DNA from 2 places in the Nocardia sp. CDC153 genome. Region 2 is predicted to be linked to the other one. Evidence: riboswitches for the same ligand, from Rfam matches in the RefSeq annotation. Region 2 holds a riboswitch; the other holds the start of a gene.
What was found. Region 2 has a riboswitch for glycine ahead of gcvP (aminomethyl-transferring glycine dehydrogenase). Riboswitches for the same ligand answer to the same signal wherever they lie in the genome.

Region 1 (4,240 bases), on a different contig from region 2:
GCGCAGGGCTCGGTCAACACCAGCCACGGCTGCCTCAATCTGAGCCCGTCCGACGCGAAGTGGGTCTACGACAACGTCAAGCGCGGTGACATCACCATCGTGAAGAACACGGTCGGCGGGACGCTGTCGGGCGTGGACGGGCTGGGCGACTGGAACATTCCGTGGGAGCAGTGGAAGGCGGGCAATGCCGACCGCGGCTGAACGCCGAGCCGACCGCGGCTGAGTCCTACTTGATGGTGCCGGGGCCGATGCCGCCGCCGCCATTGAGGTTGCCGCAGCCCAGGGCCGCGAGGCCGCCGAGCGAGGAGGCGGTGCCGAGGACCGTGCACAGGCCCTTCTGACCCGAGGAGCCCGTGGTCGCCGAGCCGAGCGCGCCGCCGAGTTTGAAGGCCGAGGATCCGAGTTCGACATCGGATTCGATGGGGTTGTTGGGGTCGTCCTTCTCGCCGGGGACGCCGGTGCCGGGGCTGGGGGCCACGCCCGGAGTGGGGGTGGTGGTCGTCGTCGAGGTGGCGTCGGTGAGGACGATCTCCGCCGAGGCGATGGGCGCAACGGGGAGGATAGCCGCAACGGCTAGCAAAGTGGTTACGGCACAACGGTTCACTGCGGATTCCTTCGGATCGGGCGTGGCCGGGGGCCCCGACGCCCCCGGTGATCCAGAGCAGTCTACGAAGATCGAGTGACCTGCGCCGCAAAATGCGACACACTGGTGTTTCTGTCACACATTCCCGAGGTCGCCGTCATGCCCCGAGGCGGGCGATGGCCCGCACGGGGGCTCCGTCCGCCCCGGGCAGGCTCAGCGGGAAAAGCGATACCTCCACGGGCTGACCAGCGTTTTCCGGGGTGAGCAGCCGGGCCAGTCCGGTCAGGTTCTCGGCGATGACGGCGTGCGCGCCGCACAGGATGCGGTGCACCGGAATCTCCTCGGCGGGAGTCGGATCGACCGAGAGGGCGTCGATGCCGAGGGTGCGCACACCGGTGGCGATGAGGTACTCGGCCGCCTCGACCGTCAGGTGCGGATGGTTCAGGTAGGCGTGCGTGCCCCAATGTTCGGACCAACCGGTCGCGATCAGCACGATCTGCCCCGCGGCGACCCGGCCCTCGAACAGTTCCCGCCCGATCGCACCACCGGCACCGACCGCGCGGGCATCGATGACGACACCGGGGCCGAGGAACCGTTCCAGCGGGAGTTCGTCCAGGGTGGGCAGGGAATCGTCGATATGGCTCGGCGCGTCCACGTGCGTCCCCGTCTGCGAACCCAGATCCAGATGCAGCACATTGACCCCGTCGGCGGCTACGGTCAAGGCGGGGCGGATGGTGACCTCCGGATCGCCGGGATACACCGGCATACCGGACCGAATCGGGACCGAAAGATCGATAATGCGCACTTTTGGCCTGCCTCCCTGGGGTTTTCGCGAGATGATGACAGCCAGCAAGATCGAATGACGTCGCGCCTACCACGCTGATCAGCCACAACGACGAGAGAATCGCCATGTCTGCCATACATATTGCCGTGTTGAACCGCAGTACCGTACTGACCGACGCCCAGGTTTCCGCGGTCGTCCCGGCGCTGCAGACGCAGGTGCACCGGGATTGGGCTCCGGTCTGGGGAAGTGACGCCGAGCTGAGCTTCGTGGGCAGCGGTCAGCAGCCCGAGCCGGGCGCGTGGTGGATCGTGATCGCCGACGATTCGGATCAGGCCGGGGCGCTCGGCTACCACGATCTCACCAGCGAGGGGCTGCCGCTGGGAAAGGTGTTCGCGCGCAGCGACACCAATGCCGGACTGCAGTGGACGGTGACCGCGAGCCATGAACTGCTCGAGATGCTCGGCGATCCCGACATCAATCTGGCCGCCTACGTCTTCACCACCGCGACCACCGGCCGCCTCTACGCCTACGAGGTCGCCGACGCGTGCGAGGCCGATCAGTACGGGTATCAGATCGATGGGGTCATGGTGTCGGACTTCGTGTTTCCGGCCTGGTTCGAGAACTTCCGCAAGCCCGGAAGCACCCAGTTCGATTTCGGCAAGCACATCACCGAGCCGTTCCAGCTGCTGCCCGGCGGGTACATCGGCGCGTTCGACATCGGCGGGGGCAGCGGCTGGCATCAGCTGACCGCGGAGGAGAGCACCCTCGCGTACGCCGCGCGGGCTCGCGTCGGCAGTCGCCGTGAGCGCCGGCGCACGCCGCGCGAGCAGTGGCTGCTCAGCGATCCGCGGTGAGATCGGCCACAATCCGGATGCCGGTGGGTTGCTGTGTGGTGTCGGCGACCCACCGCATCGACTAGGCTGGCCCGAGACAATCGAATATCCGGCCGCTATGAGTCGTGGCGGGAGAAGCCCCGGATCCGGGGTGCCGAAGGAGCAACCTCCCCGGAATCTCTCAGGCACAGATACCGTTTCGACCAGGCCACTCTGGAAAGTCAGGCGTATGGAGCGCCTCACCTACGGTGCAAGTCGTGCATGCGGCGAAGCTCTCAGGTCCCATGACAGAGGGGGAGATCCGATAACCGGGCGAACGCCCGGCTGATCCGAGGACCTCCCATGAGCATCGATACCGCTTCTCTGCCCCGCGTGGCCTCTCTGCCCTGCGTGACTCCGCCCGTCACCCGCGCGGCGACCGCCGTGACCCCGATGACCGCTGTGACACCGATGACCGCCGTGGCACCGTCGCGGGCAGCGGTTCCCAGCTCCGCCACCCTCGCCGCCGCGGCCTCGGGTCGCCGCACCGCCCTTGCCGAATTGCTCACCTACACGCGGTATTTCGCCACCGCGTGCTGCCGTGCGGAGTTGGGCGCGAACGTCATCTCCGACCGCCTGGCCGACCAGGTGACGACCGCGATCCTCACCGGCTGGCCCACCGCCCGCACCGCGCGCCGAGACTTCCTCGAATTCGCGTACACCACGATCCGCCGCGCGGTCGGCCTGTGCCGCTACGAGCACTCCCGCCGCTCCCCCTTCACCCAGCTGTCCGACGGTCAGCGCGATCTTCTCACCCTCCGCGTGGCGGTCGGCCTGTCCGCCACCGAAACCGCTGTGGCCCTGGGCATCCCGGTCCTGAGTGTGCACCGGCACACCGCCCGCACCCTGGCCCTGCTGAAGCGACCGCCCTCCCGCCCGACCGATGTCCCGGCCTGACCGCCACGCGTTGCGTCGGTGTACCCCGCCCGGCGGTCGCCTGCTCGTCGACGAATTCCGGGGCCGCTAGCGGGTTTTGGTCGCGGAGGTGGTCGCCGGGGTGCTGGTCGGCACGTCGATCACTTCGGGGATCTGGCCGCCGCCGAGGAACGGCACCGACGACGTCGGCGAGGGCGGAGTCAAAGGGGCACTGCGGTGATCGCCGCAGGCGGCAACCGTTCCCGCCAGGAGTGCAATGGTCGCCACCGTGATCAGGTGCTTGCGCACGTATCAAACCTTCCGCATGGATTGATCGCAGCAGACCCACCCGCGACACCGTGGCGCATCGTGGTGCGCGTGCGGTGCGCTGCGTCGAACAGGACAGTCCGGCAACGAATCCGCACCGGCGGCAACCATTCTGCTACACCCACCGCCCCCAAACCCCACCGCGCCCCGACTTCGGCACACATGGTCCCCCACCCTGGCACACCTGGTGACCCCACCGATTAGTTTCCCCACCCCCACCCCTGCTATCTTCTTCACCGCACCCACCACGGTGCCCAGCGCCATTAGCTCAATTGGCAGAGCAGCTGACTCTTAATCAGCGGGTTCGGGGTTCGAGTCCCTGATGGCGCACCACAACAGGATGTTCTTGCCCTGAGCTCCCGTACTGCTCGTCTACCTCGAGCGTGGTGACATGCCTATCAGCACCGACGGCGCGAGCGAACCAAATGGTGCTGTATCCCCAGAGCGTTCCGAACTCCAGCACCCGCCGCGCACCTGTCATCTGACAAATCAGCGTCTGTTGGCGTTCAGCCTTCGGCGATTAGTAGGTCGGTCAGGTTGGACATGGAGGTTTGCATGCCTTGGCGGGTGGACGGTTGGACTATGCGGTGGAGGAGGTGGGCGAGAGGGGCGGGGGTGATTTGGTAGTGGACCGTGTAGGTCATTTCGGTTTCGGTGTCGAGCGGGCGGAATTCGAAGATGTTGGTCATTTTTCGTAGCGGTTCGAAACCGGTGCCGGTGTCGACGCGGCGGCGGAGGGGTTTTATTTCGTGGACGGTCCAGGTGGAGCGGGTGGTGAGGGGGCCCAGGGTGCGGTTGCGTTCGGAGTAGGTTTTGCCG
Region 2 (4,240 bases):
TCGGGGTCCGGGAGGCCCGGGCCCGGGCGAACGCCGTGGGAGGGGTCGGGGCCATGCCCGATTCGACATCAGCGTCGCCTGACGCCATGTCCCCCAACGGGGGCGGCCGCCTGCGGCGGCTGAACGCGGTGCCCGGTGAGGTGTCGCCCGAGGAGCTTCGGTTCGATCACGAAATCCGGATCACCCGGGCGGATCTGCTCGACCAGGCGGGCATCGACGAGAAGTTCCTGACGGAATTGATTCGCGCCAACCTCATTACGCCCGGTGCGGCAGGCTATTTCGACGGCGACGCCGTCACCCTGGCCCGCACCGCCAAGGCCCTGAGCGAATTCGGTTTGGAGGCAAGGCATCTGCGCGCCTTCAAGCTGGCCGCCGATCGCGAGGCCGCCATGGTCGCCCAGATCGCGGCCCCGATCGCCAAGAGTCGCGACGCGGACGCCCGCGCTCGCGCCGAGGAGACGGTGCGCGAGTTGGCGGCGCTGTCGCTGACCCTGCACACCTGCCTGGTGAAGACCTCTGTGCGCGCTTCCCTCGGCGGCTGAAATCTTCGCCTAGACTCGGTATTACAGCCGGGGGCTGGCGGCCGGTGTGGATTTGGGAGGCAGTGCGATGAGCGAAATGCGTGTGATCGGCATCCGTGTCGAGCAGCCACAGAATCAGCCCGTGCTGTTGCTCCGGGAAGTCTCCGGTGATCGCTACCTACCGATCTGGATCGGTCAGGCCGAGGCCACCGCGATCGTGCTGGAGCAGGAGGGCGTGACCCCGATCCGCCCGCTGACCCACGATCTGATCAAGATCCTGATCAAGGAGCTCGGTCACACCCTCAAGGAAGTGCGGATCGTGGATCTGCAGGAGGGCACCTTCTACGCCGACCTGGTCTTCGAGAACGATCTGCGCATCTCGGCGCGGCCCTCGGATTCGGTGGCCATCGCGCTGCGGGTGGGCTGCCCGATCTATGCCGAGGAGCCGGTCCTGGAAGAGGCCGGGCTGGTCATGCCGGACGAGCGCGAGGACGAGGTCGAGAAGTTCAAGGAGTTTCTCGAATCGGTATCTCCCGATGACTTCAAGGCCACGGACAGCTGACCAACTCCTGACCTGGCGATGATCCTGGGTTGATCTCCAAACGAGACAAAACCGTGTCTCTACCTCAGGTTTAGGTTTAAAAACACGCGCCCGGTGATCCTTGGATGGACCCGATTCTCCCGCAACAATCAGGGGAGTAGCCTCGATTGTTAGGCCAACGCTCCAGAGTCGATTGACAGAGCCCAGCCCTGATAGGCACGCAGTAAGGGAGTAGTCAGTGGGAGATCAACCGCAACCTCAGGATGTGGTGCAGCCAGGGCTGTTCCCCGATGACACGGTGCCCGACGAACTCGTCGGCTACCGTGTGCCCAGTGCTTGCCAGGTGGCCGGAATCACCTACCGCCAGCTCGACTACTGGGCCCGCACCGGACTGGTCGTCCCGTCCATCCGCAGCGCCACCGGATCCGGCAGCCAGCGTCTGTACTCGTTCAAGGACATCCTGGTCCTCAAGATCGTCAAGCGTCTGCTCGATGCGGGCATCTCGCTGCAGAACATCCGCATCGCCGTGGATCATCTGCGCAGCCGCGGGGTCGAAGACCTCGCCGGAATCACCCTCTTCTCCGACGGCACCACGGTCTACGAGTGCTCCTCCGCCGAGGAAGTGGTCGATTTACTGCAGGGCGGACAGGGCGTGTTCGGTATCGCGGTCAGCGGTGCCATGCGCGAATTGACCGGTGCCATAGCCAACTTCCCGGCCGAGCGCGCCGAGGACGGCAGCACCTCCGAGCGTCCGGAGGACGAGCTGTCCTTCCGCCGCAAGGCCCGGATGAGCAAGACCGGTTAGACACAGCCGTTTACGAATGCGCGTCGCCCTCGGGAGGCGCGCATTTTCGTTGCCCGATGTGCTGCTCGGTGTGAAACGGAGCCCAGGCAACATTGTTGTAACCTGGGTCCCCTTAAACTGGCGAGTGCGTCGCAGCCGTGCGGGAGAGTTCCGGGGGTAGCCTCGGACGCCGAAGGAGCAGCACCTCCCCGTCAATCTCTCAGGCACAAGGGACCGTGCGGAGTTTCGGCGCCTCTGGAAAGTGGTGGCCGCGCGTCACCCGCCCATGGTGAAAGGGCAACGGCCGCAAGGTCGGGGCCCGAATCTCTCAGGCATCGAGGACAGAGGGGGAGGGCAGACGTAGTGTCGGCCTCCGGGTCGACCCCGCCCACCCCAATGGAGCAGCCGTGATCTGGACTCGATCCTTCGCCGACCGCCACATCGGCCCCGACAGCGGTGAGACCGGCCGCATCCTCGAGACCGTGGGCGTCGAGTCGCTGGACGAACTCGCCACCAGGGCCGTGCCCGCCAGCATTCTGGACGCGCCCGAGGGCAATGGGCTCAATGCGCTGCCCGCGGCCGTCTCCGAGCACGAGGCGCTCGCCGAGCTTGCGGCGCTTGCCAATTCGAATACCGTGGCCACCTCCATGATCGGGCTGGGGTACTACGACACGCTCACCCCGCCGGTGCTGCTGCGGAATCTGGTCGAGAATCCGGCCTGGTACACCGCGTACACGCCCTACCAGCCGGAGATCAGCCAGGGGCGGCTCGAGGCGCTGCTGAACTTCCAGACCATGGTGGCGGATCTGACCGCGATGGAGGTCGCCAACGCGTCCATGCTGGACGAGGCGACCGCGGCGGCCGAGGCCATGACGCTGCTGCAGCGGGCGAACCGTAAGAGCAAGTCTTCGCGGCTGTTGATCGACACCGATCTCTTCCCGCAGACGCGGACGCTGCTGTACACGCGCGCCGAGCCGCTGGGGATCGAGATCGTCGAGGCCGATCTGGCCGAGGGTGAACTGCCCGAGGGTGAGTTCTTCGGTGTGATCGTGCAGCAGCCGGGCGCGTCCGGGCGCATCGTGGACTGGGCTCCGGTCATCGAGGCCGCACACGCGCGCGGTGCGCTGGTGGCGGTCGGCGCGGATCTGCTTGCGCTGACGCTGATTACGCCGCCCGGTGAGCAGGGCGCGGACGTCTGTTTCGGCACCACGCAGCGTTTCGGTGTGCCGCTGGGCTTCGGCGGCCCGCACGCGGGCTATCTCGCGGTGCATTCCGCGCATGCGCGACAGCTGCCGGGCCGACTGGTCGGTGTGTCGGTGGACGCGGACGGCAACCTCGCCTACCGGCTCGCGCTGCAGACCCGTGAGCAGCACATTCGCCGGGAGAAGGCGACCTCGAACATCTGCACCGCGCAGGTGCTGCTGGCCATTCTGGCCGCCATGTACGCCTCGTATCACGGCGCGGACGGGCTGCGGTCGCTGGCACGGCGGGTACATGGACACGCGCAGTGGCTGGCCGCCGGGCTCGGCGATGCGGTCGTGCACCAGAGCTTCTTCGACACCGTGCTGGTGAACGTGCCCGGTGGTGCGGAAGGCATTGTGGCCAAGGCGAAGGGGAGCGGCATCAATCTGCGGCTCGTCGACGCCGATCATGTGGCCATCGCGTGCGATGAGGTCACCACGGACGCGCATGTGGTCGCCGTGCTGGACTGCTTCGGCGCGGAGATCCCCGTCGGCCCCGAGGGCGCGCTGTTCCACGGCAAGCAGCGCCCGCACATCGAGGTCCGCACCTCGGAGTTCCTGACCGCCCCGGCGTTCACCAAGTACCGCACCGAGACCGCCATGCTGCGCTACCTGCGCGCGCTCTCGGACAAGGATATTGCCCTGGACCGCAGCATGATTCCGCTCGGCTCCTGCACCATGAAGCTGAACGCGGCCGCGGAGATGGAGGCCATCACCTGGCCCGGCTTCAACCGGGTGCACCCGTACGCGCCGGTCGAGGATGCTCCCGGACTGCTGAAGCTCATCGACGACCTCGAGGGCTGGCTGTGCGCGGTCACCGGCTACGACCGGGTTTCCCTGCAGCCCAATGCCGGTAGCCAGGGCGAGTACGCGGGTCTGCTCGCGATTCGCCGCTACCACCTGGATCGCGGTGACGCGCACCGGGATACGTGCCTGATCCCCTCGAGCGCGCACGGCACCAACGCGGCCTCGGCCGCCATGGTCGGCATGCGGGTGGAGGTCGTGAAGACCCGCCCCAACGGCGATATCGATCTCGACGACCTGCGCGCCAAGATCGCCGATCACGCCGAGCGACTGGCCTGCATCATGATCACCTACCCGTCCACGCACGGCGTGTACGAGCACGAGGTGGCCGAGCTGTGCGGTCTGGTGC

Region 1: linked by a shared signal. The riboswitch ahead of VMT65_RS28460 (hypothetical protein) and the one ahead of gcvP (aminomethyl-transferring glycine dehydrogenase) in region 2 are both predicted to bind glycine.

Annotation. Positions count from the first base shown of each region.
Region 1 covers NZ_JAYKYU010000005.1:383,654-387,893, reverse strand. Annotated here, with positions in the region: gene VMT65_RS28480 (L,D-transpeptidase) at 1-201, shown strand, start outside; gene VMT65_RS28475 (hypothetical protein) at 227-580, opposite strand; gene VMT65_RS28470 (cyclase family protein) at 741-1,388, opposite strand; gene VMT65_RS28465 (hypothetical protein) at 1,514-2,221, shown strand; glycine riboswitch at 2,320-2,407, shown strand; glycine riboswitch at 2,408-2,501, shown strand; gene VMT65_RS28460 (hypothetical protein) at 2,543-3,136, shown strand; gene VMT65_RS28455 (hypothetical protein) at 3,203-3,403, opposite strand; tRNA gene VMT65_RS28450 (tRNA-Lys) at 3,679-3,754, shown strand; gene VMT65_RS28445 (O-methyltransferase) at 3,717-3,911, opposite strand; gene VMT65_RS28440 (SRPBCC family protein) at 3,928-4,240, opposite strand, start outside.
Region 2 covers NZ_JAYKYU010000004.1:71,563-75,802, forward strand. Annotated here, with positions in the region: gene ftsR (transcriptional regulator FtsR) at 1-542, shown strand, start outside; gene VMT65_RS22835 (bifunctional nuclease family protein) at 610-1,083, shown strand; gene VMT65_RS22840 (MerR family transcriptional regulator) at 1,301-1,867, shown strand; glycine riboswitch at 1,998-2,093, shown strand; gene gcvP (aminomethyl-transferring glycine dehydrogenase) at 2,254-4,240, shown strand, end outside.